DNA from 2 places in the Bradyrhizobium sp. 18BD genome. Region 1 is predicted to be linked to the other one. Evidence: riboswitches for the same ligand, from Rfam matches in the RefSeq annotation. Region 1 holds a riboswitch; the other holds the start of a gene.
The links. Region 1 has a riboswitch for cobalamin ahead of RAD16_RS18615 (DUF1636 family protein). Riboswitches for the same ligand answer to the same signal wherever they lie in the genome.

Region 1 (15,870 bases):
GCGCGAGGTGTGGCGCCGGGTCAGGGGAATGCCGGCTTGCGCAGCGGCGACACAGGCTGAGGTGACGCCGGGAATGATCTCGTAGCCGATGCCGGCCTCGCGCAGCGTCTCGAGCTCCTCCTCGAGCCGGCCGAAAATGCCGGCATCGCCCGACTTCAGCCGCACCACGCGCGCGCCGGTTGCGGCATAGTCGACCAGCAGGCGGTTGACGTGGTGCTGCTTGGTCGAGGGACGCCCTGCCCGCTTGCCCACTGCGACGAGATTGGCGCCGGGCCGGGCGAGATCGAGGATCGCGCCTGACGCAAGATCGTCATAGAGCACGACATCGGCCTCGCGCAGCCGCGCGGCGCCCTTGAGCGTGAGCAGCTCGGGATCGCCGGGACCGGCGGAGATGAAAGAGACAAAACCGCTCACCGGTCCTCCGCGATCAGATGGAAGAACGTGCCGGTGGCCTGGCCGCGGCGCGAGCCGGTCTCGGCGATGACAGCCCCCGTCGCGTCGTGTACGACCGCCAGCGCTGTATCCGGCTGGGCGAGGATGGTCGAATAGTGGAATTCGTGACCGCGCAGCCGCGCGCCCGCCTGATGCCCCGGCATCGGGGCTGCAAGCGCGGCGAGACGATAGCCGAGATGCATGCGGCGCTTGGCAAAGCTCGTCTCCAGCCCGAGCAGGCTCGTCATCTCGTGGCGGACACCGTCGGCATCAGTCAAGGCCGTTCCGAGTACCATATACCCCCCGCATTCGCCGTGCACCGGCCGCGTCTCGGCGAAGGCGCGCAGGCCACCGCGGAAGCGCGCATTGGCGGCGATTTTGCCGGCATGCAGCTCGGGATAGCCGCCGGGCAGCCAGCACACATCGGCATTCGCATCGGGCGCTTCATCGGCGAGCGGCGAGAACGTCGAAATCTCGGCGCCGGCTGCGCGCCAGGCTTCCAGCATGTGCGGATAGACGAAGGAGAACGCCGCATCGCGGGCCAGCGCAATGCGCTGGCCGGGCGGCGTGACGTTCGGTCCGTTCGCGGCAGGTTCCGGCGACCAGTCGGCGGCCGAGCGCAGCACCGCGTCGAGATCGACATGCTCGGCGACGAAGCGCGCGGCCTCGTCGATCAGCTTGCCGATCTCCGCCTGCTCCTCGGCCTGCACCAGGCCGAGATGCCGCTTCGGCAGGCTGATCTCAGCATGGCGCGGCAGCGCACCGAACACGGCGATGCCGACGTCGTTCAGCGCACGCCGCACGAGATCTTCATGACGCGCGCTCGCGATGCGGTTGAGCACGACGCCCGCAAGGCGCACACCGGCGCGGTAGTCGCGAAGGCCCGCGGCGATCGCAGCCGCGGTCTGCGCCTGTCCGGAGGGATCGATCACCAGCACCACCGGCCAGCCCAGCATCTCCGCGATGTCGGCGGTCGCGCCGGTGCCGGAGACACCGCGCGCGGCAACGCCGTCGAACAGGCCCATCGAGCCTTCGGCCAGCACGACATCGGCATCCGCGCCGCGGCTGACGAGATGGGCGATGGCGCCACGATCCATCGCCCAGCTATCGACGTTGACGGAGGCACGTCCCGTGGCGGCGGCATGGAAAGCGGGATCGATATAGTCGGGCCCGCTCTTGAAGCACTGCACGTTCAAGCCGCGATTGCGCCAGGCGCGTGCGAGCGCCAGCGTCAGCGTGGTCTTGCCGACACCGGAGGCCGGTGCGGAGATGACGAGGCCCGCCGCCATCACGACACCTCCGGAAAGCGCGGCGCGGCACCGACCGGCCGATAGCGGCGATCGTAGTCGGCCGCATAGAGGCGGCTCTCATCGAAATCCGCAGCGCCAAGCGTCTTGCCGACCAGGATCAGCGCGGTGCGCTCCATCTCGGCGCCGACGGCTGCATCGAGCGTTGCGAGCGTCGCGCGGATGATGCGCTGGTCGGGCCAGCTCGCGCGCCAGACGATCGCGACCGGGCAATCTGCGCCGTAGTGCGGCGTCAGCTCGGCGACGACCTTGTCGAGCAGATGGATCGACAGATGGATCGCCAGCACGGCGCCGGTCGCAGCGAATACGGCAAGCTTCTCGCCCTCGGGCATCGCGCTGGCGCGGCCCGGCGTGCGCGTCAGCACCACCGTTTGCGCTAGGCCAGGCAGCGTCAGCTCGGCCTCCAGCGCGGCGGCTGCGGCCGAGAAGGAGGGAACGCCCGGTGTGACCGAGTAAGGAATCCCGAGCGCGCGCAGGCGGCGAAGCTGCTCGCCCATCGCGGACCAGATCGAGAGATCGCCGGAATGCAGCCGCGCGACGTCCTTGCCCTCGGCATGGGCGGCGGCAATCTCCGTGATGATCTCATCGAGCGACAGCGGCGCGGTATTGACAATGCGCGCGCCCGGCGGGCAATGCGCGAGCACGCCCTCCGGCACCAGCGAGCCGGCATAGAGGCAGACCGGACAGGCCGCGATCAGATCGCGGCCACGCAGCGTCAGCAAGTCAGGCGCGCCCGGCCCGGCGCCGATGAAATGCACGGTCATGCGCCATCTCCTTCAGCGATCGCCGCGGTCGCGGTGCGATCCTGCGAGACCACCCGCGTCGCAATCAGCCGCGCGCGAGGCCCTGCCGCTGCGAGCGCCGCGGCTTCGGCGACGGAGCCCGTGCCGAACTTGTCCGCGACGAGCTTTGATTGCGTTGGTGTCTCGACGCGCGCGAGCAGATCGGCCGGAACAGCCTTGATCGGCACACCGCATTCGCGCGCGAGCTGCTTCAACGGCTCCGCATCGGCCTTGTCGCTGACGGTCGCGACCGCCGCCAGGCCTTCAGTACCGCCGGCCGCCTGCAGCGCCTCGCGCAGCGACGCCAGCGTGACATCCGTCTTGAATCCGAGCCCGGCGACCTTCATCGGACCGCACTCCACTGCACCACCGGCCGCGCCGCCTCCCAGGAGCGATAGCGGCCGAGCGGACCGGCATGCGCGATCTCGACCCGCATCAATTCGCCGCCATGACGCTGATGCAGCTCGCCGAGCAGGGCTTCCGTCTCCAGCGTGACTGAGTGTGCAACGAGCCGCGCGCCCGGCGTGAGTCGCGACCAGATCGCCTCGAACATCGCACGATCGAGGCCGCCACCGATGAAGACGGCATCTGGCGCGTCCAGCGCCGCGAGAGCTTCGGGCGCCCTTCCCGTGACGACAGTAATCCGATGCGCCAATCCAAACGCGGCCGCATTGCTGTGAATGTTTGCGGCGCGATCCTCGCGCGCTTCGATCGCGGTCGCCGTCCCGCCGCACAGGGCCCACTCCACCGAGATCGAACCCGAGCCCGCACCGATGTCCCACAGCCGTTCGCCCGCACGCGGCGCCAGTGCCGAGAGCGCGAGCGCACGCACCGGTCGTTTGGTGATCTGTCCGTCGTGGACGAAGAGATCGTCCGAAAGACCGGAACTGCGGGGAATGCCCTGGCCTCCCCACGCCTGCAGGGCCACCGCAACCAGATTGCCGTCAAGATCCTCAGCAAACAGGTCGGCGCGATGCTGGCCAATGTATTCGCGTGGGCCGCCCAGCGCTGCGAGAGTCCACACGAGTGAGGCGCCCCATCCACGTTCGGTCAACCATTTCGCGAGATCGCCTGGGGCCTTCGCATCACGCACGAGACAAATGATCCGCGCGCCCGGCGCAAGGTGCGGCACGAGGCGCTCGAACGGCGCGGCATGGAGACCAAGGCAGGCAATTGTCTCGAGGCGCCAGCCAAGTCGCGCGGCGGCAAGCGAGAACGTCGACGGCGCCGAATGCGCGCCCCACTCGCCTGCTTCAAGCTTCTCGGCAAGGCTTGCGCCGGCGCCGTACCAGAACGGATCGCCCGAGGCGAGTACTGCTGTCGGCCGGCCGCGGCAGCTCAGCACGACCTCTGCGTCGAATGGCACAGGCCACGCGCGGCCGCGGCTTTCTACATCTGCAAGAGCGAGATGACGCTCACCGCCAAAAACAGTTTCTGCTTTGGCAAGCGCCTTTCGGCTTGCTTCGGACAGGCCTGCAAGGCCATCTTCGCCGATACCGATGATAGTCAGCCAGGGATCAGCCAAGGAATCAGCCATGACGCGCGCCCTTATTCTGGGCGGAACTGCCGATGCGAGCCTGCTCGCCGCGGCGATTGCGCGCGCCGGCATCGACGCCGTCTATTCCTATGGCGGCCGCACCCGCGCGCCAGCCGATCAGCCCCTGCCGACCCGCATCGGCGGCTTTGGTGGCGTCAGCGGGCTTGCCGCATACATCAGGCGTGAAGGCATCACGCATGTCATCGACGCAACGCATCCCTTCGCGGCCGAGATGAGCCGTCATGCGGTCGAAGCCTGTGCGGACACCGGCACGCCGCTGATCGCGCTGGAGCGCGCGCCCTGGATCAGAGCGGCCGCTGACAACTGGATCGAGGTCGCCGACGTCACCGCCGCGGTCGCCGCGCTGCCCGAAGCGCCCACAAAGGTGTTCCTCGCCATCGGTCGCCAGCACATCGCGCCCTTCGCGCGCAAGCCGCAGCACGCCTACACGCTGCGGTTCGTCGATCCGCCCGAAGCGCCCCTGCCCTTTGTAGCTGACGTGATCGTGTCGCGCGGACCGTTCACGCTTGACGGGGAGCTGGAGATGCTGCGCACGCGCGGCATCGCCTGGATCGTTGCCCGTAATTCCGGTGGCGACGGCGCCCGCGCCAAGATCGACGCCGCGCGTAGGCTCGGCCTGCCCGTGATCATGATCTCGCGGCCGCAATTGCCCGCGCGATTGCAGGTCGAGAGCGTGGCCGAGATCATGCAGTGGCTCGGTCATTCGACCCGCCTTGGCGCATAGACCCAACGGCCGACGCGGCGCGTCTGCGAGTTGCCGACGATGACAAGCGTGCGCATGTCGGCCATCTCGGGCGTCGCGTCGTTCAACATGACGGTCGTGATCGTCTCGTCGGCCGCGCTGATCGCGCGCGCGAAGATCACGAGGCGATCGCCACAACCGGCATCCTTCAAGACCGCGAGCGCACGGCCAAATCCTTCCGGCCGGCTCGCCGAACGCGGATTGTACATCGCAATCGAAAAATCGGCTTCGGCAGCAAGCCGCAGGCGCTTCTCGATCACCGTCCAAGGCTTGAGGTTGTCCGAGAGATTGATCGCGCAGAAATCGTGGCCGAGCGGCGCACCCGCGCGCGCAGCCGCAGCCAGCATCGCGGTGATGCCGGGCAGCACACGGATCGGAAGCTGCTGCCATTGCGGCGCCTGTTCCAGCGCCTCGAACACGGCCGAAGCCATCGCAAATACGCCGGGATCGCCGGAGGAGACGACGACGACCTGCCCGCCTTCGGCTGCAAGCCGCAGGGCTTCGCTCGCGCGCCGCAACTCCTCACGGTTATCGGAGGGATGCAGGGTGAGTCCGGGCCGCGGCGGCACGCGCGCGACATAGGGGGCGTACCCCAGAATGTCCGTTGCGGATGCGAGCGCGGCGGAGACCTCCGGCGTCACCAGCGCATCGCTGCCCGGCCCGAGGCCCGCGATGGTCAGCGTGCCGGTCATTCGGCGGCGTCCAGATGCCGGCCCTTACCGTGCACGAGCACGATCGCAAAATAAGGACAATCGGCGGCATCGATTTCGGCGAGCCGCAGCACCCGCTCGCCCGGCATGGTGCCGCGCTCGACCAGCCAGGCATCATCCAACCGGTCGGCAGCAGCGAGCGCACGGCGGACTTTCGCGAGATTGCGCCCGGTCTTCATGATGACCAGCGCATCGGAATCGCGCATGCGGCGTTCGAGCTCGCCTTCGGGAAGCGTACCCATCAGCACCGTCGTCACGTCGTCGCCGAGCGCGATCGGCTGGCCGACGCCATTCCAGCAGCCGACCATGCCGGGGATGCCGGCGATCACCTCGATCTCGACGCGCCCCTGCAGACGGCTGTGCAGATGCATGAAGGAGCCGTAGAAATAGGGATCGCCCTCGCAGAGCACGACGACGTCGACCGCGCGCGCAAGCCGCGCCAGCCGCTCCGCCCATTCGTCGTAGAAGCCGGCGAGCAGCTGGACGTATTCAAGACTGTCAAACGCGATCTCCGTCGTGACCGGATACTCCATGGGATATTCGGTGACGTCGGCCGCCAGCATGCCCTCGACGATGCGCCGCGCCTGGCCGGGCCTGCCCTTCTTGCGGAAATAGGCCACGTGCTTTGCGCCGCGCACCGTGCGATCGGCGCGCACGCTCATCAGATCAGGATCGCCAGGGCCGAGACCGCAGCAGATGATGCGTCCCATCTCTATTCGCTCCGGCTCGCCAGCGCGTTCACGGCGGCAACCGTGATGGCGGAGCCGCCGAGGCGGCCCTCGACCGTCAGCGCCGGCACCGGCGGATCGGCCATCAGCGCCGCCTTGGATTCGGCCGCGCCGACGAAGCCGACGGGGCAGCCGATGATCGCCGCCGGCCGCGGACAGCTTTGGTCCTCGAGCATATTGAGCAGATGAAACAGCGCGGTCGGCGCGTTGCCGATCGCGACGATCGCACCACTGAGATGCGGACGCCACAGCTCCAGCGCGGCAGCCGAGCGCGTGTTGCGCATGGATTGCGCCAGCGCGGGAACGGACTCGTCACTGAGCGTGCAGATGACGGCATTAGCCGCAGGCAATCTGGCGCGCGTGATTCCTTCGGAGACCATGCGGGCGTCGCACAGGATCGGTGCGCCCTTCTGGAGGGCAACACGCGCTGCCGTCGCCATGCCTGATGTGAAGCGGATATGAGCTTCGAGGCCGACCATGCCGGCGGCGTGGATCATCCGCACCACCACCTGCTCCTCGTCGGGCGTGAAGCGGGCGAGATCGGCTTCGGCGCGGATGGTCGCAAAGGATTGCCGGTAGATCGCCGCGCCGTCGGTTTCATAAGTATGCGGCATCAGTGCCCTCCCATCAGGATGGAGGGATTCTTGACGATGTCGTCGCGATCCAGGCCACGCAGGATAGGCTCATCGCGCGTCGATCCGCCGCGCACGAGGTCGAAGCCGGCGCCGGTCGCAACCAGCGTGACCGCGGCCGCACCGGAATGCGCGCAGCCCTTGGCACAGCCGGAGACGTGGAGCCGCGCGGCCGAGCCGATATTCGGCGCAAGCGCCGCCGCCAGCGCGCGGGTGTCGGCATGAGCCTCGCGGCAGCGCGGCGCGCCGCTGCAGGCGATGACGCGCAGCGCCGGATCGTAGGCCTCGGTTATGAGGCCCGCCGCCGACGGCATCGTCCGCTTGCCTTCGCTCAGCACCATGCGCCAGGGCGTCATGCGTAGCGCATGCCCGCAGCCAGCGAACTGGCTGAGCGTCGCATGCGGCATTTGCCCGAAGGCGACGCCGACCATCGCACCTTGCGGATAAAGGCCGGGGCGCGCCGCAGCCATGATCGGCGCCGGCTCGGCCTCGCCACGCAGCGTCTCGGGCAGGATGGCACCGGCGGCGAGATGCGCCGCCATGCGGCCGCGCCCGCCTCTCGCACCGCCCAACGTCACGAACCAATGGGTGAGCGCGAGTGCAGCGGCCACGGCTTCGCCGCGCGCAACGGAGCGGCCGAGCTTCGCACCATCAGCCCGCACCAGGAGGCCGCCGGCACGATCACGCTCGATCCGCACATCCGCGGAATCGCCTGCCAGCACGCGCGAGGTGCCGTCATCGATGGCAAAGCCGAACTTCGTCGGAAGCGCGAGCGCGCAGCCCTCGAGCGCCTCTTCAAGCTCCGCAGCAAGCGATTGGCTCTCGTCACCATCGCGCCAGAACGGTGTGACGATGATGTTCCGCCGGGATTCGGTCTCGGTGTCCGGATCGAGCAACGCAAGCTGCGCAAGACCGTCAAGCAGCAGGCGGTGGCTGGTCTCAGTGACGCCCCTGATCTGGAGATTGGCGCGACTGGTCACGTCGATCAGACCATTGCCATGGCGCTCCGCCAGATGCGCAAGCCCGGAGATCTGCGCTGCATCGAGCCTCCCGCCGAACGGGCGCACGCGGACCACCAGCCCGTCGCCCGATTGCATCGGGCGCAAGGCACCGGGACACCAGCCCTTGATCATGGACGCGCTCATGATGCCTCCCGCAGCGCAGCCGCAATCGAGTTGCGGCGCGTTCGCCAGAGCGAGGCTTCGTGCAGGCGCGTGAAGCAGATCTCCATCGCCGCGAGTGCCGCCGGATTTTCGCGGGCCATGAAGGTGCGAACGTCGGCATCGCCGAGCGTCGCGTCATAATAGAGATCGAACAGGTGCGGCGGCACGGCATCGGCCAGATGCGCAAACGCCGCCATATGTTCGAGCGTCGCGGTAATCTCGGCGGCACCGCGAAAACCGTGGCGTATCATGCCGGCGATCCAGGCCGGATTGGCCGCGCGGGCGCGGACGACGCGAGAGATCTCTTCCGTCAGCGTGCGCGCGTGCGGCTCGTCGGGGCGCGTCGTGTCGAGATGATAGAGCGAGGGTCCCGTCGCGCCGAGATGAACTGCGGCCGCCGCAATGCCGGCTTCATGCGCGGCATAGTCGGCCGCAAGCAGCAGATCGGTTTCCGGCAGATCCTGGACGTGAACGAACGCGTCCGCAGATGCAAGGCGCTGCTCGATGCCGATGCGATCCGGCTTGATCTCGCCATCGGCGGAGAACGCCCAGGACGATGCCGACAGCCAGGCTTCGCCGGCGGCATCGCGGGTCTCGGGCGTAAAGGCATCGGGGATCGCAGAGAGGCCAACACCATATTGACCGGGGCGCGGCGCGAACACGCGGGAGGCGCGATGGCGATACGGATTCTCCTCGCCCTCGTCTTCACGGCTTGCGAGCGCTGCTGTGGCGGCGTCGAACAATTGCGCAAGACCCGCGAAGACATCGCGGAACAGGCCTGAGACCCGCAGCGTCACGTCGATGCGCGGGCGGCCGAGCTCGGCCGGCGCGATGATGTCATAGCCGGTGACGCGGCCGGAGGCGTGATCCCAGCGCGGCGCAAGGCCGGCGAGATGCAGCGCCATCGCAAACTCCTCGCCCGCGGTGCGCATCGTCGCCGAGCCCCAGAGGTCGACGACGAGGCCCTTCGGCCAATCGCCGTGATCCTGGAGATGGCGGCGCAGCAGCTCTTCCGCGAGCTTGATGCCCTGCGCATGCGCCGACGGCGTCGGCACCGCGCGGGGATCGACCGCGAAGAGATTGCGTCCCGTCGGCAGCACGTCCTGGCGCCCGCGATAGGGCGAGCCGGATGGTCCCGGCGCAACGCGCTGTCCTGCGAGCGCCGCACGCAGCGCGTCCCGCTCGGCATCGCCGCAGGCGCCGCGGCCGAACACGTGCAGGCCGTCGCCGAACTGGCTTTCCTTGAGATCGCAGACGAAGCGATCGATGCGCGGGATCGCTTCGGCGGGCGCGGCCGATGCATCGAGACCGAGATCGTCTTCGAGGCCTGCTGCGCGCGCCTCGTCGCGGATCGCGGCGATCAGGCGCCGGCGGCGGGCGGGATCGAGACCATCGGCGGTCGAATATTCGTCGAGCAGGCGTTCGAGCCGGCGCAAGCCTTCCGGCACCGCGGATATTTCCAGCAGTGGCGGCAGATGGCCGATGGTGACGGCACCGATGCGCCGCTTGGCCTGCGCAGCCTCGCCGGGATCGTTGACGATGAAGGGATAGATGATTGGGAGATCGCCGATCAGAGCTTCGGGCCAGCAGGCGGACGACAGCGCCACGGATTTCCCGGGCAGCCATTCCAGCGTGCCATGCGCGCCCATGTGCACGACGGCATCAATCCCCTGCCCGCGAAGCCAGAGATAGAAGGCGACATAGGCGTGGCGCGGCGTGCGGGCGAGATCGTGATAATCGCTATCGCGTGTCACCGCATCACCGCGCTCCGGCTGGACCGCGATGATCGATTGGCCGCACGCGACGGCCGGGAAATGGAACGCGCCATCGCGGCAGCTCGGATCGCTGTCCGGCGCCCCCCAGGCTTGTGCGAGATCGTCCTGCAAGGTCTGCGGCAAACGCGCGAGCGCCGCGCAGTAATCGGCGACGCTCCAGGTCAGATGCTGATTCAGCAGCGTCTCGCCGAGCGCTGGGACCGGCGCGACACCGAAGCCGGCCTCCGCAAGATCGGACATCAAGGCCTCGACGGAAGCCAGTGCATCCAGACCAACCGCATGCGCGATCTGGTGCGGGCGACCCGGATAGTTCGAGAGCACCATGGCGACGTGCTTCTCCGCAGCAGGCTTTTCCGCAAGGCTCCGCCACGCCGCGACGCGCGCGGCGACAGCCGTCACGCGTTCCTCGTCGGCCCGATGCGCGAGATGCGAGAACTGCAGATCGGAATCGCGCTCCGCGGCGGATTTGAAACTCACCACGCCCGTGAACACGCGGCCATCGACCTCGGGCAGCACAACATGCATCGCGAGATCGCCGGGCGACAGGCCGCGCAGCGACTCCGCCCAGTCCTCGCGCCGCGCGGTCGAGAGCGCGACCTGGAACACGAGGCAAGACGCCGCATCGAACGGCGTCGTACCGTCGTCACCGATGGCGGAGAACGCCGTCGCATTGACGATCGCCGCCGGAGGATTCTTCGCGAGATGCTCACGCAGCCAGTCCGCAACACCCGCAGCTTTCAGCGAGGTGGCGAACACGCCGTACGCGTCAAATCCCTTCTCGCGCAGCGCCGCGATCAGGGCATCGACCGGGCCGGAGTCCGCGGCAGTGAGATAGGAGCGATAGAAGGTCACCAGCGCCCGCGGCTTCCGTTCACTGGCTGTCGGCGCGGCAATGACACCGCGCTCCGGATCGTAGAAGCCCATTTCAGGCACGGTCATCTCGCCGACGACCGGACCGGCATAGAGGCCTGAGGCCAGCGCGAGCTGCGCGATCGCCGCCTGCGCCGCGACGGGACCGCCGGTGTCGCAGAGCACTTTGAGCCGCCGCAACGTCGAGACCGGCAAGGTGGAATACGAATCCAGCCGCGTGTCGTCGCGGCCATCGGCCGGCAGCACGGCCAGCACGATGTTGTGGTCCTTGGCGAGCTGCTGCAGAGCCGCAAGGCCATAGGGCCAATAGGACTCACCGCCGATCAGCCGCACCAGAATGCCCCGCGCCTGCGACAGCGTGCGCTCGATATAGGTATCGACCGACAGCGGATGACGCAGCTCCGCAAGATTGGCGAGCCGCAGCGACGGCAGGCTGCTCTGGCCGCGCCGCCAGCCGGCCGCAAACGCTGCAAGGTCGGAATCCGAGTACGAGAGCACCACGAGATCGGCCGGGTCCTGGCCGATGTCCCTTGGCGTCGCGGTCTCCTCCAGACCGCGGCTCTCGCGGAAGACGACGTGCATCAGACTCCCAATCCCGCCTTGATCGCGGCCTCGTCGATATCGCCGTGCTCGCCGATCACGACGAGCTTTGACTGCCTGTTGCCTGCGCCCCAGGGCTTGTCGAACTGGTGGCGCACACGCTCGCCGACGGCCTGCAGCAACAGGCGCATCGGCTTGCCTGCCACCGCGATGTAGCCCTTGGCGCGCAGCACGTTCTGCTCGCGCGCCAGCTTCTGCACGGAGGCGACCAGTGCGTCGACATCCGCCACTTCCGGAAGATCGATCACGACGGAGGCGAAATCATCGTGCTCGTGCTCCTCCTCGCCATCGTGATGCGAGGGACGCGCGGCGAGATCGTTCTCGGCGGCAGCGCCGAGGCCGAGAATGACGCGCGCATCGATCGCGCCGTCGGTGATGGGAAGCATCGGCACGCGGCGCGGCATCTCGGCGATGATCGCCGCCTTGGCCGCTTCCAACCCGGCCGCACCGGCAAGGTCCGCCTTGGTCAGCAGCACGATATCGGCGCAGGCGATCTGGTCCTCGAACACTTCCGAGAGCGGCGTCTCGTGATCAAGATTCTCGTCCGCCGCGCGCTGGGCTTCGACCGCATCCGGATCCGGCGCGAAGCGGCCGGCGGCGACGGCCTCGGCATCGGCGAGCGCGATCACGCCATCGACCGTGATGCGCGAGCGGATCTCCGGCCAGTCGAATGCCTTGAGCAAAGGCTTGGGCAAAGCGAGGCCCGAGGTCTCGATCAGAATGTGATCGGGCCGCACCGGGCGCGCCAAGAGCTGCTCCATGGTCGGAATGAAATCGTCGGCGACGGTGCAGCAGATGCAGCCATTGGCGAGCTCGACGATGTTCTCCTCCGGGCAGTTGGCGTCGGCGCAAGATTTCAAGATCTCGCCGTCGACGCCCTCGCTGCCGAACTCGTTGACGAGCACGGCGAGCTTCTTGCCGTTGGCATTGCTGAGCAGGTGCTGGATCAGCGTCGTCTTGCCGGAGCCGAGGAAGCCCGTGACCACCGTCACCGGGACTTTTGCAAGCGAGTTCATTCAGCGGCCTCCGGCAACACGGCAATGGGGGGAATGCGGGCAAGCGACTGCTTGCGGAAGATTTCGGGACGGCTGCGCCAGGGCACGAGGCCGTCGGGCGCGGCCGCATAGGCCGCGGCGCCGGCGACCACGTCCTGCGCATTCGCATCCGACAGGCGGCCATAGACATAGGACCAGCGGCCGGGCGCACTGAGCGCCACAGAGCAGCCTTGGCTGCATGCAGACAGGCATTCTACGGGAACCACGCTGACGCCCTCGGGCACGCCGGCCTCGAGGATCGCGCCATGCAGTCGCTTGCCCGGGGTGGTCTCGCCCTCGCCCAGCGTCTGGCCGGCGCGGCAGGTGATACAGACGTGAAGTGTGACCGTCATCGCCTCTTCCAGGATAAACAGCGGGAGGCGATGAGGCGCACGGACCCTGACTTGAGAGGCCGTTTCCCCGTCGCGGAACACCCCGTCCGCCGGTCCAAAACTCGTCCGCGCTGGCAGGTCTCCCGGCTTGCGGAGCAGGGTTTGGGCCCTTCGATCCCCGCCTTCCCGATCCCGCGAGGGATCAGTGGCTTTGGGCATCTCTCCGGTCACGGTCGCGGGGGCGGCTGCAGTTTGGATCAAAATCTTGCCGATTCGGACCCTATCGCATTCCCTCTTCGCCTGTCATAGGACAGGAACCAACGCCGGGCCACCATTTGCCCCCGGCCGCCTCTTGTCAAGCCGAAGGACCGGGTACGATGACGCCAGAACCGGATACCCAAACAGCTGAGGAAACCGACGCCCGGCACGCCCAGAAAATGGCGAAGAAGAAGGCCGCCCGCGACAAGATCATGGCGACCAAGAGCGGCGAAAAGGGCCTCATCATCGTCCACACCGGCGCCGGCAAGGGCAAGTCGTCCTCCGCCTTCGGCATGATCGTCCGCTGCGTCGCCCATGGCTTCCCCTGCGCGGTCGTGCAGTTCATCAAGGGCGCCTGGGATACCGGCGAGCGGCGGCTGCTCACCGGCCATTTCGGCGAGCTCTGCCAGTTCCACGCCATGGGCGAAGGCTTCACCTGGGAGACGCAGGACCGCGCCCGCGACATCGCCGCCGCGCGCGCCGGCTGGGAGAAGGCCAAGGAGCTGATCCTCGATCCGAACCTGCGCATGGTCGTGCTCGACGAGATCAACATCGCGCTGCGCTACGACTATCTCGACATCGCCGAGGTCGTCGAATTCCTGACGACGCAAAAGCCCGAGATGACGCATGTCGTGCTCACCGGGCGCAACGCCAAGGACGAGCTGATCGAGATCGCCGATCTCGTCACCGAGATGACGCTGGTCAAGCATCCGTTCCGCTCCGGCATCAAGGCGCAGGCCGGCGTCGAGTTCTGAAGTCGATGGCACGCGCGCTGATGATCCAGGGGGCCGGCTCGGACGTGGGCAAGTCGCTCATCGTCGCCGGCCTTGCGCGCGCCTTCACGCGGCGCGGCCTGCGCGTGCTCCCCTTCAAGCCGCAGAACATGTCGAACAACGCCGCCGTCACCGTCGATGGCGGCGAGATCGGCCGCGCCCAGGCGCTGCAGGCGCTCGCCGCCGGCGTCGAGCCGCACACCGACATGAACCCGGTGCTGCTCAAGCCCGAGACCGATGTCGGCGCGCAGGTCGTCGTCCACGGAAAACGTATCGCGACCGCCCGTGCGCGCGAATACGCGGCCATGAAGCCGTCGTTGATGGGCGCGGTGCTGGAGAGCTTTGAGCGGCTGAAGGCTCGCGCTGATCTGGTGCTGGTCGAAGGTGCCGGCAGCCCGGCCGAGGTCAACCTGCGCAAGGCAGACATCGCGAATATGGGCTTTGCGCGCAAGGCCGACGTGCCGGTGGTGCTGGTCGGCGACATCGACCGCGGCGGCGTCATTGCGCAGCTCGTCGGCATCAAGACGGTGATCGATCCTGACGATGCCGCGATGATCCAGGGCTTTGTCATCAACAAGTTCCGCGGCGATCCCACGCTGTTCGACGACGGTTATAGGCTTATTGCGGAAAAGACCGCGTGGCGCGGCCTCGGCGTACTGCCCTGGTTTTCGCGCGCCGGCGAGCTGCCGGCCGAGGATGCGCTGGGCCTCAGTGACTCGCGCAAGCCCGGCCAGTGCAAGATCGCCTGTCTCGCGCTGTCGCGCATCGCCAATTTCGACGATCTCGATCCGCTCAAGCTCGAACCCGGCGTCGATCTCGTGATGGTGCGCCCGGGCGAAGCGATCCCGGGCGATGTCCGCCTCGTCATCATCCCCGGTTCAAAATCCACCCGCGGCGACCTCGCCTTCCTGCGCGCGCAGGGCTGGGACATCGATCTGCTCGCCCATCACCGCAGGGGCGGCCACGTGCTCGGCCTCTGCGGCGGCTATCAGATGCTCGGGCAGAGCGTCGCCGATCCCGATGGCATCGAAGGCCCTGCCGGCGACACACCGGGCCTCGGACTTCTCGACGTGGCGACAGTGATGAGCCCGCAAAAGACGCTGACGCGTGTCGCGGCCGTGCATGCCGCCACCGACCAGCCGATCGCGGCTTACGAAATCCACATCGGTCGCACCTATGGGCCCGATCGGGCCCGCCCGTTCGCGAAGCTGAACGGCGAGCCGGAAGGCGCGATCTCCGGCGATGGCCGCGTGCAGGGCAGCTATCTGCACGGTCTGTTCACGTCGGATAATTTCCGCAAGGCTTATCTGGCAAAACTGGATATTCCAGCCGGCAACGAGCCCTATCACGCCAGGGTCGAAAGTGCGCTCGATGCCCTCGCCGATCACATCGAAAAGCATCTCGATGTCGAAGGCCTGCTCGCGCTAGCACGCTAGAACCTCGGCGAGGCGCTCCCATTCGGCTTCGCTGCCGGGAAGCCCGAGCCGCAACCATGTTGGCTCTCTGGAGAATACGCGCGACCAGATGTGGCTGCGCGCCAGCTTTTCCTGCGCGGCGCATGCATCTGGCGTCTCGTAGAGACGAAATAGCGGTGCACCGCCAATGAGCGTCCAGCGCTGCGCGTGCGCCATCTCGTCGAGGCGAACACAGTCCTGGGTGAGCCGCGCGGACGTGGCTTCGGCCCAGGCGCCGTCACGCAGGGCGCGGCAGCCGATTGCGATTGCCGGTCCGGACACGGGCCATGGGCCTGACAATGTCGCTAGCTTGTCGATGTCGACCGCATTGCCGATTGCGAACCCAAGCCGCAAGCCGGCGAGGCCATAAAACTTTCCGAACGAGCGCAGGATCAGCAGTCCCGGCCGATCCGCTTCCGGCGCAAGCGAGAGCTGCGGAACGGCATCGGCAAAGCTCTCGTCGGTCACGAGACGGCCGACGCGCGGCAGCAGCGCGAGCAAATCCGTTGGCGCAAAACTCCGGCCATCGGGATTGTTGGGATTGACGACGATGGCGAGGTCCGCCCCTGCCAGCGCGTCGAGTTGCGCGACCTCCTGGACATCCCAGCCCGCAGCCGACAGCACGCCGGCATATTCATTGTACGTCGGCGCCAGGATGCGCGCGCGGCCGGGCGCAGCGAGCTGCGGCAGCAATTGAATGGCGGCTTGCGCACCGCCGAG
Region 2 (15,870 bases), on a different contig from region 1:
GGCAACTGGGCACTTGCGGCGGCTTGGCCTGGAGGAGCTGCGGCGCCGAGCCGAACGCTTCGACCTTGAGGCCGACCGACTCGAAGAGGTTGGTGAGCGCGCGGCGCATCGAGGCGTCGTCATCGACGACGAAGACGATCGGCTGATCGGCGTTCTCCGGCGGCGGCGAAGGCTCCATGCGCTCGGTCACGATGCTTCCTCTCGATGGAGGGGCAGGGTGATCTGAAACGTCGCGCCGCCCGACTGGTTCGGAGCGGCGGAAAGTCGTCCGCCATGGGTCTCGATGATGGAGCGGCAGATCGACAGCCCCATGCCCATGCCGCCGGACTTCGTGGTGAAGAACGGCGTGAACAGGCGGTCTATCGCCTGTTCACCGATGCCAACGCCGCGATCGGCGACGCTCACCAGAATCGCGCCTTCGCCGTCCGCTGCCGAGCGGATCGCCAGCTCGCGCGGGCGGTCATGGACGTCTTCCATGGCCTCGATCCCGTTCATGATCAGGTTGATCAGGACCTGCTGCAGTTGGATCCGATCGCCAAAGATTTTGGGCAGGCCCGATGACAGCTCCATTCGCACCGATACGGCGTGGCTGGCCATTTCGCGCTGAACAAGCGCGACGGCCTCGCGCACGACCAGGTTCGCGTCGAGCGGAACCATCTCGATTTCGGTCCGCTTGGCGAGCGCCCGAACGTGACGGATCACGTCGCTGGCACGCTTGCCGTCCTCGGTGATCCACTCCACGGAGCGGCGCGCCGCCTTGAGATCGGGCGGACTGCGCTGCAGCCAGGCAAGACAGGCATCGGCGTTTGCGATCACTGCAGCGAGAGGCTGGTTGATTTCATGGGCGATTGAAGCGGTCAGTTCACCCAATGTCGTGACGCGTGTCACATGGGCGAGTTCGGCTTGGGCCTTGCGCAACGCGTCTTCGGCCTGATCGGCCCGGATGGCCGCGGTCACGTCGGTGCAGACGCCACGATAACCCAGAAAATTCCCGCCGGCATCGAAGAACGGCTTGCCGCTGGTCCGGACATAGATCTGCTGCCCGTTGCGGTCCTTGCTGCGATACACCAGGTCGCGGAATGGAACGTGGGCGTCGAGCGCCGCCCGATGTTGTCGCCATTTTTCCGGCTCGAGATCGGCGTCCGGAGCAATGTCCCAACGCGTGAGCCCGATCAGGCCCATGGGGGCGGTGACGGTATAGGAGTGTTCTGATACCAGGGTCACGCGGTGGTCTGGCCCCGTCTCCCAGAACCAGTCAGACGCGGTTTCGGCATAGTCACGAAAGCGCTGTTCGCTCTCGCGCAGCCTGCGCTCTGCCTCCTTGGTCGCCGTGATGTCGGTCACCGATCCGACGAACTCGACGCAACCGGCGGAATCTCGCGTGGCCCGGGCCACCGCTCGGACGTACTTGATGGAGCCGTCGGGCATCACGAGCCGATATTCGTGATCGTAGTCTTTTCCCTCGCGCGCCGCCCGACCCGTGGTCCGCTCCACCGCGAGCCGGTCCTCCGGATGGATCCGCTGGAGCATGACGGGAATCCGCGGCTTGGCTCCCTCGTCGCATTGGAAGATGCGATAAGTCTCCTTGGACCATGTGATCTCGCCGGTTGCGGCCCTCCAGCCGAAACTGCCGGTGTGGCTCAATTCCTGCGCCTGGGCGAGATAAGCCTCGCTCTGTCGCAGAGCATTCTCCGCTTCCTTGCGCTCGGTGATGTTCTCGCAGGCGACCAACACGATCGGTCCGCCATCGGCCCGCAGCATGGACTTGGCGTTCTCGCGCACCCATAGCACCGAGCCGTCCTTGCGCACCTTCCGGATCTCCCAGGTGTGGGACTGATCGACGGTCTCAAGGCACAGTGCGACGCACGCGCGGACAAAGTCGCGATCTTCCGCGAAGAAGACATCCAGCACCGATCGGCCGATCAACTCTGCGGCCGTATAGCCCAGTTGCGCGGCGCCGAACGTGTTCACGTTGATCACGGTTCCGGCCGGATCGACCATGAAGTACATGACCGGATTGTGCTCGAAGACTTGCTGCCACTGCTTGACCGCTTCGAGCAAGCCGCCATCGGGCTCGGTGTGCGGCTTAGCGGTGACAGTTTGCTTGACGCAGCCGGCTAGGAATTGCGCGGCTGACTTCCCGAACGTCGCTGCCCGGCCAGGCTTCATCGCAGACGCTCCCGGCGCTCTCTGCTTGTACGCGAGTAGAGCACGTTGCCGCGAGAGGAGCAATTCCGGCCAAAGTCGGATTGGGGTGATGCTCGCCTGTGGATTGACCGCTCGCTGCCTTGGCCAGCGCGGCGCGGCAACGGCGCTTCTCCGCAGAGTTTTCACGGTACCCGTGCAGCGGGAGCATCGTGCGCGGTCTCGTTGAACATGACGAGTTCGGGAGCCCCGGGCGACTACGGACAAACCTAGGTATAGCTCCCGTAATCCTAGTCATGTCGGCCATTTTACCTCCGTACAATTGAGCGCTTCGTGCCGGGCAGACTACCCTCACGACCAATCGGGAGTGTCGACCAGCCGATCGTAGCGCGTGCACGAGAGCCGGTCTGAAGCCGAGGTCTTACCGACAGGCACGATCAAGGACGGAGCCACCGCAATTCTCGACACGCAACCGCGATCGTCGCAATTCGCGACCTGCGAGAGGTCGAACGGAACGAACTGGCAAAGGCGCAAGCAACAGTGGGAGACAGCAATGTGTGATGCATCCGTACTTCCTGAGCGTGGCCTATCCGAGTCCGAAGGGGGCTCTTCAGTCAATGGCTGTGCGGTGTGTGGCGGCAAATTTGGTTTGATCCGCCACTACTCGTGGCGCACGGCGCTCTGCTCCAAGAAGTGTGTCGATCGTTTCCGCACACGCCGCGAACGCGACCGCCGGTGGTTGTTCCGGGCGCAGTTCGCATAAGCCTGAATTGGAGAGCTGACATCGTTCCGAAGCTCTGATCCGGGAGCCCGTGCCTTGAACCGCCCATGCAAGCTCTTGTGCTCGATCGTTCTCTTCTGCTCCACCGCGACGGTCCAGGCGCAGGAGACCGGGCACGGCGCCGTTCATCGCCAGCACCCACCCCAGGACCAGGGCCTGCACGAAAAGTTCTATTCGACCTGGCACATGCCGGATAATCCGAGTCTCAGCTGCTGCAACAGCGCTGACTGCTATCCGACCGACATCAAGTACGTCGACGGCCAGATCTATGCGCGGCGCAGGGAGGACGGAAGATACATTCCGGTCCCGCCGCAAAAAGTGGAGCGAAACAGGGACAATCCGGACGGCCGAAACCATCTTTGCGCTCCACCGCCAGCACTGTCTCCGTTGGACGGCGTTTACTGCTTCGCTCTGGGAGGTGCCACATGAGATTCGCGTTCGTGCTGGTGAACGGCCGGACCCCGTTCCGGCAGGCGCGGTGCATGCAGTGCTGCGAGCCGATCAGCGGCAGCTATCTCCGCGAGATGCCGACCCGTCTGCCGTACTGCGATTATCAATGCTACGCGATGTTCTGCGAGGCCCTGGCGAAAGATCGCGTGAGGGCGGCTTCATGAAGTTCATGCTGGTCAATCACGAGCCCCCGCCAAGCGCGGCGACGTGCAGCACGTGCTCGCGGTCGATCCGGTCCGGCTATGTCCGGCATGTGCGGACACAGCGCCGCTACTGTGACTATGACTGTTACCGCCGGGGCGAATTCGTGACGCTGTTGATGCCCTGGTCGATGCCTGGGCACAGAGAGCCGGCTGCCGGGAACGCCGCCGGAAACATGATCGAGATGTTGGCGGTGCTGAGTGCCGTTTCGTGCTGGAGCTACACGATACAGGTCTGGACCTTCGCGAGAGTTTTGACCGGCGCATATTTGGACGGTCGCGACCTGATCACGACGGAAGGAGGTGACACCTAGCTGCGCGATCGTACCCGCGCGGAAGCCGCAGCAACGTGACCTGGCAGACGCCGCGTCCAGCCCCGGTGGCGTCGACTAGGGAGCGGGTGCTGCGGCCGCCACGGGTGCCGTTGCGCTGACTTCGTGCGTCACCACGCGCTGATCGCTCTTGTCGGCGACCATGCCGCTGCCCTCGAACCGCGCGCGGTAGACCAGCACGTTCTCCATCACGCGCTGGACGTAGTTGCGCGTCTCCGACAGCGGAATCCGCTCGACCCAGTCGATCGGATCGACATTGGGGTCGCGCGGGTCGCCGCGTGCCTGCACCCATTCGCGCACCCGGCCGCGGCCGGCATTGTAGCCGGCGAACGTCATGATCTGGTTGCCGCGATATTCCGACAGCAGCGCGCTGAGCTCGGCCGCGCCCATCTGCGTGTTGTAGACGGGATCCGAGACCATCTTGTCCCAGTCATAGGTCAGGCCGAAGCGTTTTGCGGTGTCGCGTCCGGCTTCCGGCGTCACCTGCATCAGGCCGACCGCGTTCGCCGCCGACTTGTCGCGCTGGTCGAACGAGCTCTCGGTGCGCGCCACCGAATAGATCACGCTGGTCTCGATCGCGGGCGCGACCTGCTTGTGCTCGGGGATGCCGATGGTCGGGAAGGCGTAATGGTCGAGCGCGAACCCGCGCGCCAGCGCCGACTTGCCGACCTCCAGCATGACGCGCGCGTCGTTGCGCCGGCCGGCGAGCTCGCCGAGCGCTTCGAGCGCGGCGACATCGGTGCTCTCCTTGGCGAAATCCTCGGCATAATAGAACACCATGTCGCGCTCGCCGATGCCGTAGAGCATGTCGGCGGCGCGCACGCGCTCATCCGAGGCCGGCGTGTCGGCTGCGGCCAGCACCGGCGAGGGCGGGCGCAGCTCGATGCGGTCGATGCCGAGCTTTGCGCGTGCAAGCTGGCCGTAGTAGGCGGTCGAATAGCGCGCCGCGGCCTTGTAGCTCATGCGTGCATCGGCGGTTGCACCCATGGCTTCGGCGGCGCGGCCGCGCCAGTAATGGGCGCGCGACAGCGCGATCGGGTTGGCCGAGCCTTCGTCGATCGCAGCGAAATGCACCATCGCCGTCTTGGGATCGTCGAGATAGCGCAGCGCGATCCAGCCGCACATGAAATGATAGTCGACGCGGTAGACCTCCATCGCCGGCACGGCTGCCGCGCGCACCACGTCGTAGGCGGTCCTGGACTTGCCCTGGTCGAGCAGCTTTCGCGCCAGCAGGCGGCGCTCGCGCCACCAGGCGTCGGTGTCCTGTGCTGCCATCATGTCGGGCGCGGCGGCGAGGATCACCTCGGCTGCGTCGTCGATGCGGTCGTTCTGGATATGCCATTGCGCACGGCAGAGGACATAGCCGAGATCGCGGCGCGCTTCAGTCGAGACGTCGTCGAGATAGTCCTTGGCCTTGTTCGCCTTGCCGGTGACGGCCGCGCAGGCCTTGACGATCGCGAGCGCATCCTCGCCGAGCCGTTTTGCCACGCGCCTTGCGCCGGCATAGTCCTTGGCGCCGAGCCGCTTGTCCATGCGGGCGCGGTGATCCTCAGCAGTCAGGAGATCGTGGAAGGCCTCGTAGGAATCCTCTTCGCTGTGCTCGGACAATTCCTCCGTCCGCCAGGCCTCACGCACCAGGCGCGTGGCCCGGTCGCTGTCGCCTTCGCCCAGCAGCACGCGGGCGAGCGCGAACTTGCCCTTGGCGCTGGTCGGCCGGTCCATGGTGAATTTGTGCACGGTGGCGGCATCGCTCTTCTCCTGCCACAGCCGCGCCTCGGCGCGGCGACGGAGCAGGGCGCTGCTCGGCCAGTCCGGATTGGCGGCGAGGAAGCCGGCGTAGCGCTTGAATGGCGCGGTGCTCTCGGAATGGCGCAGCATGAACCAGTCGGCGAGCTTCTGGCCGGCAGGGTCGGCGATGCGGTCGCGCGCCGCGCTCGCATCGTCGCTCTTGCCCTTGCGCGCGAGATCGATGGCGTCCTTCAGCGCGGCGAGATCGCCGGTGAGCGGCGGTGCCGCCGGCTTGTCCGAAACCTCATCGTCCTTCTTGGACTTGCGCTTGGCGTCGGCATGCTTGCCGTGGCGCGATTTCGCGGCAGCGTGACGCTGCTTGCCGCCGGCTTTCGCCTCATGCGTTTTCTTCGACGCCGACGATTTGTGACTGCTCTTCGCTGCCAGCTCAGTAGGAAGGAGGGCCAATGCGGCCACGGCAACGACACACGCGAGCGAGCGTAGGCACTGGTTCATTCGATGGTCCCCCTGCGAAACCACTACAAACCAAGGTCCGCGACGACATGCGGCTTGAGAATCAGAACGACACCACCAAACGATGTCATGACATCGTTTCGCATTCCTCACGCTCGTTCAACAATGCGGCAAAATACGGATGGGAACTCGGGAACTTCCGAAATGACGGAAAGGGTAATGGCTTTAACCTTTGTTAACGAATAGGGCCCGCGCGACGGTTGTGTGCGGTCAGGGGCGCCGCGAGGGCCAGATTGCGCGTGTTCCCACCGCCAAATCCGGTGTATTGAGTTCCCAGCCGGTCCTTTCAGCCCTTTATCCCGTCGCTCATGCCACTTTTCAACCAGTCGATCCGGCGCAAGATCGTCGGCATCGCCCTCGGATTGATCATCCTGATGCTGGTCACCTCGATCCTGTCGATGGTGATGTCGAGCCAGGTCGGCGTCCTCCTGGACGAGCTGACGAACCGCTACATCCCGGCCTATGGCGATCTCGCGCGCGCCAATATCCGCTCGCTGGAGCGGTCGGTGGCGCTGCGGCGCATGGTCATGATGAAGATGCAGGAGGCTCCCGACGAGGAGGCCTATGCGGCGCGATTGAAAGAGTTCGAGGAAGCCGACCGCAGGATCGAGCAGGAGACTTCGAACGCGCGCAGCCACATCAACGCGATCATCGACGATACCAGGACGCCCTCGGACAATGCCGCGCTGGCGCGGATCGACACCCGCATCGACACCGCCGTCACCGAGCTGCGCCAGGGCATGACCGAGGCGCACGCAACGCTTCTCAAGCAGATCGATGCCAAGCAGATGCCGGAGGCGCGCGGCACGCTGGAGCATCTGGACGCCCTGCGCGACCAGTTCAATCAGAGGATCGACGGCATTCGCGCCGACATGCTCAAGCAGGTCTTCTCCTCAACATCGACGGTGATCGGGCGCCAGCATCAGACGATCATCATCTCGGCTGTCATTACGATCCTCGCGGCGGTGGTCGGATTTGCCTTTGCGCTGCTGGTCTCGAGTGGCATCACGCGCCCGGTGCGCCTGCTGCTCGCCGGCACCCGTGAGGTCGAGGCCGGTCGCTTCGACAAGCCCATCACCGTCTCGACCCAGGACGAGATCGGCGAGCTCGCCGCCGCCTTCAACCGCATGGTCGAGCAGCTCAGGCACAACGAGCGCATCCGCGAGACCTTTGGCCGCTACATCGACCCCAAGGTGGTGCAGGGGCTGATCGACCGGCCGGAGGTCGCCATCGACGGCCAGCGGCGGGTGATGACGATCATGTTCTGCGACATGAGCGGCTTCACCTCGATGAGCGAGGGCATGACCCCGCACGGCCTCGTCAAGGTGATGAACCGCTACTTCACGGTGATGTCCGCGCCGATCCGCAGCCATCGCGGCGTCATCGACAAATATATCGGCGACGCCATCATGGCCTATTGGGGCCCGCCCTTCATCGAGGAGAGCGAGCCGGCGTTGCTTGCCGGCAATGCGGCCATCGACATGGCCGACCAGGTGCCGGCGCTGCAGAAGCAATTGCCCGACCTGCTCGGCATCCGCGCCATGCCGGCTCCTTGCGACCTGCGCATCGGCATCGCCACCGGCGAGGTCCTGACCGGCAGCATCGGCTCCGAGCTGATGATGAGTTTTACCGTGATGGGCGATGCCGTGAACCTCGCCTCGCGGCTCGAACTGGTCAACAAGGTCTACGGTACCCGCATCCTGATCGCACAGGCGACGGCCGACGCGATCGGCGCGCATCTCGAGCTGCGCGAGATCGATCGCCTGGCGGTCGCCGGCCAGAGCGCGCCGCAGGCGATCTTCGAGGTGATGGGCAGGGCAGGCGCGCTGGCCGGGGCACAAGAGGCTCTGCGCAAGCACTATGCCGAGGGGCTTGCCGCCTATCGCGACCGCCGCTTCGACGAGGCTCGCGCGGCCTTCAACGCCGCGCTGGAGAGCGTGCCGGGCGACGGCCCATCGCGGACCATGCTCGCCCGCATCGGCGAGTTCGTGTCGAGCCCGCCGGCGGCCGATTGGGACGGGGCCTGGCGGATGGACAGCAAATAGCCGGACTACTCCGGAATAATTGATACTAGTCCATAACGATGTTTGCCGTGACCTATTTGCCGGGCTTAGGTTGAGTGTCCTTAAGGCGTTAAATGGGGACACGCCGATGACAGAACTTGAGGACAGGCTGGAACGCTTTGAGACGCTCACGGCCGAATGTGAGTTGATCGCCAAGCTCGCCACCGAAAGCAACAAGCGGGAATTCTATCTCAAGCTCGCCGGGCACTATTACGAGCTGGCGAACGAGACGCGGCGCGCGGTCGCGTCCAGGGCTGCTGCTTAAATGGCTGCGGCTTAAATGTCTGCTGCTTAAATGGCTGTTGCTAAAACGGTCGTTGCCTAGAGGCTGCTGCTTGAACAGCGGTTGCTTCTGGCTGCGAGCGCGAGGTCGTGGCCTGACGTAAGCCCCGGACATGCAACCCGCTGCAGGATGCGAGCAACCATCGCAGGCTTGCGGGCGCTGCGCGGCCGAAAGCCGTTTTTAACGTTTGGCGCGCATCCTGGGGATGCGAGGGCACGCTGCGTTGCGTCGTTCCTTGCGATGGGAATGCCGGGGTCCGTTGCAACACAACGTGCCTCGTGGTCGCCGCCTTGGCGGCGTTTCTTGCAGGGCGATCCCATGCGTGTTGTTGCAGTACTCATCCTCGCGCTGATGACGGCGGCCTGCAATCCGGGACAGGACATCACCGGCTCCACCGCTGCCTGCCCGGCGCGGAATTACAGCTCCTACAATCCCCGCGACATGAACCAGTGCGTGGCAGCCTGCAAGGCGTGTGACCACGGCACCACCGTGACCTGCACCACCTCCTGCACCCTCAAGGGCGCGCACTGAGGGGACGGTTCCGTGCTGACGGTGCGGGAGCACCGGAACGATTCACATGGGTTAGTCATTGAAGGGGGCGGGCAGGACGCGGAGTCCTTTGGAATGGGTATGCTCGATCCCGGTCGGTTTCTGGTGTCATGCTCGCAGTGCGAGGCATGGCCGATGGCAGCCAATGTGAAACGCTCGAGCTGGTCGGCGCAGCCGTACGAAGTCCGCTTCGTCTGCCCACGCTGCCGCCGCGAGGAAACCGTGATCATCTCCGCATCCGGCGAGCTGACCCCGATCAAGCGCATTGACGTTCCCCCGCATGATGTCACGGCGGCCTGGGCCCAGGCGCAGCGGCCAAGAGGGCGGGCGTAGCTCGCCCGTCTTGAAGTCAAGAGGGCGGGCGTAACCAACGCAGCGTAGCACGATCCATTCTTGGAACCCGGCCGATGCCGGGGCGTTTCCGCCTCGTCATCAACGTGATCGAGGCCATGCGAATGATCAGCGAGCATTTCGACACCCGCACACGGATCAACATGAAGCTGGCGCTGGACCGGGTCTGCCGCAATCGCCCCGGCGGCGAGGACCATGGCTTCCGCAAATCGGTTGCCGAGAACATCATTCGCTGCGCGCTCGCAGGTCGAACCGGCATCAGCCAGCTAGTCGATGCCGGCGAGCGGGCGATGATCACGACGCATGGCGAGAGGGAGCCGGCCTGATTGCGCCAGCGCAATCTTCGGTGCGGTGCTTCGACGCCCATGCAACCGGCCGATTGACTCTCTGCTTGCCCGCCCCGTAGATTGATCCGTGACGGTTCTCCTCACGGAGATCAAAAGGGAACGTGGTGCGGGATTTTCCCAATGTGGATTTTCTCAATGCCATGGCTGCCCCCGCAACTGTAAGCGGTGAATCCTTCGTCTCATGCCACTGGGAATCTCGGTCCTGGGAAGGCGACGGAGCGGTAACGACCCGCGAGCCAGGAGACCTGCCGTCAGCCGTGGTCACACGCGAAGATGTCGGTCGGGGAGTACAGACATTGGTTTCACCGGAGCAATCGATCGCTCCGAAAACCTCGTTCGCTGTGACGTGCCACTGACGTCATACCGAGGTTCAAACCGTGTCTCGTATTGTCTCTGCCGCCAGGCGCCTTAGCGCCGGCCTCGTCGCGTCCGTCTCCCTCTCTTCGCTCGATCTCGCCATCGCCCATGCGCAGCAGGCCGCCGCGGAGCAACTGCCGCCGGTCGAAGTGACCAGGCCTGACGACCAGAACCGCACCCGCGCCAGGGCGACGGGCGAGCGCAACACAATGAGGCGGCGCCCGGCACCGCGTGCCGCCCCAGGCGGAGCAGCACCGGCATCCGGCTCCGGCAGCGAGGCTGCCGCGGGCTATGGCGGCATCGTTGGGGCCGCCACGACCGTGATCACGGCGGGAGATATCGCGCATGCGCCGTCGCAATCGCTCGCCGAGATCATTGCGACGCAAGTCCCGGGCGCCCAGCTCACGACGCTCTATGGCGGGCCGGTCGCCGCCAGGACCAGCGTGGATTTGCGCGGCTTCGGCGCCTTTGCCACCGCCAACACGCTGGTGCTGGTCAACGGACGGCGGCTCAACGACATCGACATGGCGCAGGTGGACCTCTCCACCATTCCGCTCAATTCCATCGAGCGGATCGAGATCACCCGCGGCAATTCCGGCGCGGTGCTCTACGGCGACAACGCGGTCGGCGGTGTCATCAACATCGTCACCAAAAACGGCGTCGGCGGACCGCCCGTGACCGCACGCATCGAGGCTGGCTTCGGCGCGTTCAAAACAACGCTCGGCAATGTCTCGACCTCGCTCAATTCAGGCCCGTGGTCGACCTCGTTTTACGGCAACGCCGTCAGGACCGACGGCTACCGCGACAACAATCGCTATGTTCAGGAGAACGGCGTCGGCAATCTCAATTACACCACGCCCGGCCTGACCGCCTTCCTCACCGTCACCGGCGACAATCAGGAACTGCGGTTGCCCGGCGGCCGCACCGTCGATCCCTCCATCGGCCTCGACGAGCTCGCAACCAGCCGGCGGGGAACGAGCACACCCTTCAACTACGCCAACCAGCAAGGTTATAGTGCGACCGCGGGATTCACCAAGATGCTGGTCAACGGCGTCGATCTCATCGTCGACGGCGGCGTGCGCGACAAGAAGCAGCAGAGTGCCTTCTTCTCGAGTCCGGCGCCGGTCCCGGCTCTCTTCACATCGACCTATGTCGATGCCGACCTCACGACATGGTCGATCACGCCGCGCCTCAGCGTGAAGAGCCTTGCCTTCGGCATGCCGTCGCAACTCCTGACCGGCATCGACTATTACGATGCGAGCTTTCAGCAGAACCGCGGCGCCGGGCAGAGGCTTGCACCGTGGCACAATTACGACCTCCGGCAGCAGACGGTCGCGGGCTATTTCCAGCATGCGCTGGGTGTTGCGCCCACCACCGACATCTCCTACGGCGCGCGGGTGCAGAGCATCAGTCTTTCCGCGCGCGACAATTTCGATGCGGCAGCTCCGTTCAACGCCGATATCGGCGCGCTCCGGCTCACGAGCAACGAGACCCAATATGCGCTGCATCTTGGGGCCGAGCATCGTCTCGATGACATGTTCTCGCTGTTCGGCCGTGCCGCGCGGGCCTTCCGCACACCTGATGTCGACGAGCGTGTGTCGTCGGGCCCGTCGTTCGATCCCGTGACCTTTGCTTCGCTCCCGCAGACATTCCAGCTCAAGACCCAGACCTCGCAGGACGTCGAGGGCGGGCTGCGCATCAAGGGCGGCGGCTTGCAGTTCCAGAGCAGTCTCTACCTGATGGACCTCACCAACGAGATCCATTTCAATCCGGTCCTGTTCTACAACACCAATCTCGACCCGACCCGCCGCTACGGCTCGGAGACCAGCCTGTCCTTTCGCGTCAATGACACGCTGCTGCTGCGCTCCGGCATGGCCGTGACGCGGGCCGTGTTCCGCGAAGGCGTCTGGGCCGGCAACGACGTGCCGCTGGTGTCGCGCTACACCGCAAGTGCCGGCGTCACCTGGAACATCTGGCAGAACTATGTCGTGCTCGACGCCACCGCGCGCTTCTGGAGCGAGCGGCGCATGGACAATGACCAGGCGGGAACCCAGAAGCCGATCCCCGCCAATGGCACGATCGACCTCAAGCTCAGCGGCCAGGTCGAGCGCTATTTCTGGTCGCTCAGCGTCAACAACGTGCTGAACGCGCTCTACTACGACTATGCCATCGCCAGCACGTTTACCGACGGCCGCTTCAGCGCCTATCCGCTGCCCGGCCGCACCTACCTGCTCAAGGCCGGCGCCACGTTCTGACACGCGATGGGGCTGTCACAGGCCCTCAAATCGACTAGACTTCAAACAGAAGGAGATCATCTATGGCTCTCGACATCCTGCCGTCCCTCGGCGACCGCGTCCGGCTGCATCCGGTGACACCCCGCCTTGCGCCGATGTTCGGCTTTGCGCTGCTGACGGTGGCATGTGCGCTGGCAAGCTTTGCGTTCGCCTGCGCGACGCCGTTCGCCGCCTTCGCCGTTATCGCCGCCGCGATGCTGCCGCTACGTCCGGCGCTGCTCGTCGTCATCGGCGCCTGGCTGGTGAACCAGAGCATCGGCTTTGGCGTGCTGCATTATCCCGTCGATGGCAGCACCATCGCCTGGGGTTTTGTCATCGGCGCCGCCGCGCTGGTGGCCACGGCCGTCTCATCCGCGTTGCTCCGCGCGCTGCCGCGGGGCCGCACGTTCTTGACGCTGGCCGCCACGCTCGTCGCCGCCTATGGGACCTACGAGCTGGCGCTGCTGGCCGCGACGCCGTTCCTGGGCGGCGAGGGCGCCTTCACCGCGGCCATCGTGACGCGGATCGGACTGACCAGCGCCGCCTGGCTCGGCGGCCTCGTCGCCGTCTGCGAGATCGTCCGGCTGGTCGATCCGTTCGGCCGCAAGGGCGCGATGTCGGCCTGAGCGGAGGTCCCGTAGCCCGGATGGAGCGCAGCGAAATCCGGGACCGGTGTTGCTTGTGACAAAGACCCCGGATTGCGCGGAGCCTGTCATCGGGCGGCGCTCCGCGCCGACCCGGTGGCTCCATCCAGGCTACGAGACTGAAGTCCGGTCATGGCGATGATCGGACCGTGGTCTGTCTGCGACAAACCCGGACTATCGGCTCACGCTCACCAATCGCTCGCTGACCGTCCGTGCGATCGCCGCCGGTGCCTCCTCGGGGATTGCGAAGCACGAGCTCGCATTGATCTCGCAGAGAACGTAGGTGTCGGCGCCGGCCGCATCGCGCGGCCCGTAGAGGAAGTCCGCGTCCCAGATCACCGGCAGCGACGCCTCGTCGATCGCCAGCAGCTTCATCATCTGCGGCGTCCATTCGTCCTCCATCAGCCTCCGCAGCGCCTGGAATTGCGGCGCGTCCGGCCCGTGCATGATCCGCGGACCCGGTTGTGCCTCGGGCGCATCAGGTCCTTGCGGCGGCGGCGGGATCAAGGCCTTGATCAATTGATGCCCGAAGCCCGCGACCTTGGGTCCGCTCATGTAGCAACGGATCATCCCGTCGGGCAGGCGGGGTTGAAACGGCTGATCGATGATGCAGCCGCCCCAGCCGAAATAGGGTTCGCAGCGCGCGAAGAAAGCCTCGAGCGGAATGTCCTCGGGAAAGCTGCCGCGCTGCGCATGCAGCACGCGAACCGTTGCGTCTGCATTCGGCAGCCGTTCAACCTTCCAGACTCCCTGGCCGCCATTGCCGCGATTTTGCTTGAGCACGCGCGGGCCGTTGGCCCGGACGCGCTCGGGAAATTCCGCCCGGAAGGCCGCAACCGTGTCGTAGCGGTGCGTGTCGGCGCCCCAGCCCAGATGACGCGTTCGATAGAGGACCTCCTTGACGCCCATTTTCAGAATGACATCGGGGTGCGCACTCACCCATGGGCCTCGCGCCGCGACGTCGCACAGCAGCACATCAAGCTCGGCGCGCGTCTTGCCCTGATGGATCGGGTCGACCCAGACGAGCACGCCATCGACCCCGAGCAATTGGTCGCGGACGACGTCGGGGAAACTCTCGTCGTAGATGGCTGGTTGCGCGTCGATGCCGACGGCCGCGAGCGCTTCGAAGACGCGGACGAACCGGCTGTTTTGTGGGGTCGCCTCGCGGCGCGAGGTGGCGTCGCCGCGTGAGAGGATGGCCAGAGAATGTCGGAAAGGCTGTCGTTCGGTGTCCATGCGCAAGCTCCACGTATTGCGTGCTGCGCAGACTTGGACCGAAGTCTCACGGGGAGTCTGCCTCGTCCCCACCCGAGTATTCTACGCAGGATCGTCTGGATATCGCAAGACGTGAAGATGCCGCGTCCGCACGGCGAGTTTCCGTCCTCGGCCTTCGTTCCATTCGATTGGTGAAAATCTTTGTGACGAGGTTTTACCGCATCTCCACGGCACGCCGGTTGACGGCTCCGTCCCGCGGGCATCTAATTTGTGACATCGGGGATATGCGATCTCCCCGCGAGGCGACATGCCCAAGAATCGCGTCCTGGTCACCAAGGGCGCAGCATGTCCGGATCATTCGCTTCCATCTCGTCCAACAGACCGGCAGTCGCTCCAACGTTCTTTGGCGCGTCGGTTGATCCGCGCCCATTGTCCTCGTGGCCGGTGCATCTCTATGCTGCTCAGGGATGCCCGGTAGCGATGCCCTGAGCAAGAGCGAGCAATTCACCGGGGGCAGGGAGACCGGGAGAATGACCATGAGAACGCGAAGACTCTACCGCACAGCCATCTTGTTGACGTTTGCCGCGGGCCTGGCATCGGCCTGCACGCAGATCGTCCCGGCGGCGCATGCGCAAGACATCAATTGGCAGAAGGTCGACGAGACGCTCGGCCGCAAGCCCACCGTTTCGGACGATGTCCACCGTTACGGTTTCCCCCGCACAGACCTCTCCGTGACTTTGGACGGGGTAACGATCAAGCCGGCATTGGCGCTCGGCGGCTGGGTCGCGTTCAAGCCGGCGCATGGCGGCGTCATGGTCATGGGTGACCTCGTGCTCCTCGAGACCGAGATCAATCCGGTGATGGCGAAGATGATCGCGAGCGGACTCGAAATTACCGCCGTGCACAATCATCTGCTGCGCGCGAGCCCGGCGACGTTCTACATGCATGTCGCCGGACACGGCGATCCCGTCAAGCTGGCTGCGGCCATTCACGATGCGCTGGCCGAAAGCAAGACCCCGCCGACAGTCGCTGCGCCGGCGAGCCCTCCGCCCGCCGTCGATCTCGACACCGCAAAGCTGGACCAGATCATCGGCGTCAAAGGGCAAGCCAACGGCGGCGTCTACCAGTTCAATGTGAAGCGGCGCGATCCGATCATGCAGGAGGGGATGCCGTTGACCCCCGTCGGCGCGATGGGCGTCGCGATCGGCATCAATTTCCAACCGACCGGAGGCGGGAAGGCGGCCATCACGGGCGACTTCGTGTTGACCGGCGAGGAGGTCAATCCGGTTATTTTGGCACTGCGGACGCACGGCATCGAGGTGACGGCGCTCCACAGTCACATGCTGGACGAACAGCCGCGTCTCTTCTTCATGCACTTCTGGGCGAACGACGACGCGATCAAGCTCGCCGAAGGCTTGCGCGCCGCGCTCGACAAGACTGCGAGCACGAAGAGCTGACAACCGGCTGTCGCGTAGCCCGGATGGAGCGCAACGCAATCCGGGGCCGCTCGCCTGAACTGCACCCCTGTAGTGAGACACGATAATCAGGGACAGGTGCCTGCCGCTTGAGGCGGCAGGGCGGGTTGATGGGTTAGGGGCGGGTTGCGGGGCTGCTGCGC

Region 2: it holds a riboswitch for cobalamin, as region 1 does, so the genes downstream of both, RAD16_RS37445 (TonB-dependent receptor) here and RAD16_RS18615 (DUF1636 family protein) in region 1, are expected to answer to the same signal.

What each region holds. Positions count from the first base shown of each region.
Region 1 is NZ_JAVAYL010000009.1:227,724-243,593, forward strand. It holds gene cobA (uroporphyrinogen-III C-methyltransferase) at 1-414, opposite strand, end outside; gene RAD16_RS18560 (cobyrinate a,c-diamide synthase) at 411-1,721, opposite strand; gene cobM (precorrin-4 C(11)-methyltransferase) at 1,721-2,503, opposite strand; gene RAD16_RS18570 (cobalamin biosynthesis protein) at 2,500-2,868, opposite strand; gene cbiE (precorrin-6y C5,15-methyltransferase (decarboxylating) subunit CbiE) at 2,865-4,046, opposite strand; gene RAD16_RS18580 (cobalt-precorrin-6A reductase) at 4,057-4,803, shown strand; gene cobJ (precorrin-3B C(17)-methyltransferase) at 4,779-5,513, opposite strand; gene RAD16_RS18590 (precorrin-2 C(20)-methyltransferase) at 5,510-6,241, opposite strand; gene RAD16_RS18595 (precorrin-8X methylmutase) at 6,244-6,873, opposite strand; gene cobG (precorrin-3B synthase) at 6,873-8,036, opposite strand; gene cobN (cobaltochelatase subunit CobN) at 8,033-11,281, opposite strand; gene cobW (cobalamin biosynthesis protein CobW) at 11,281-12,315, opposite strand; gene RAD16_RS18615 (DUF1636 family protein) at 12,312-12,686, opposite strand; cobalamin riboswitch at 12,782-13,002, opposite strand; gene cobO (cob(I)yrinic acid a,c-diamide adenosyltransferase) at 13,043-13,678, shown strand; gene RAD16_RS18625 (cobyric acid synthase) at 13,684-15,132, shown strand; gene cobD (threonine-phosphate decarboxylase CobD) at 15,121-15,870, opposite strand, start outside.
Region 2 is NZ_JAVAYL010000030.1:90,956-106,825, forward strand. It holds gene RAD16_RS37395 (response regulator transcription factor) at 1-178, opposite strand, end outside; gene RAD16_RS37400 (PAS domain-containing sensor histidine kinase) at 187-2,169, opposite strand; gene RAD16_RS37405 (hypothetical protein) at 3,352-3,540, shown strand; gene RAD16_RS37410 (hypothetical protein) at 3,537-3,890, shown strand; gene RAD16_RS37415 (lytic transglycosylase domain-containing protein) at 3,966-6,152, opposite strand; gene RAD16_RS37420 (adenylate/guanylate cyclase domain-containing protein) at 6,479-8,215, shown strand; gene RAD16_RS37425 (hypothetical protein) at 8,322-8,498, shown strand; gene RAD16_RS37430 (hypothetical protein) at 8,835-9,047, shown strand; gene RAD16_RS37435 (hypothetical protein) at 9,141-9,398, shown strand; gene RAD16_RS37440 (hypothetical protein) at 9,473-9,742, shown strand; cobalamin riboswitch at 9,818-10,030, shown strand; gene RAD16_RS37445 (TonB-dependent receptor) at 10,141-12,375, shown strand; gene RAD16_RS37450 (hypothetical protein) at 12,438-13,019, shown strand; gene RAD16_RS37455 (Cj0069 family protein) at 13,212-14,273, opposite strand; gene RAD16_RS37460 (DUF1259 domain-containing protein) at 14,789-15,709, shown strand.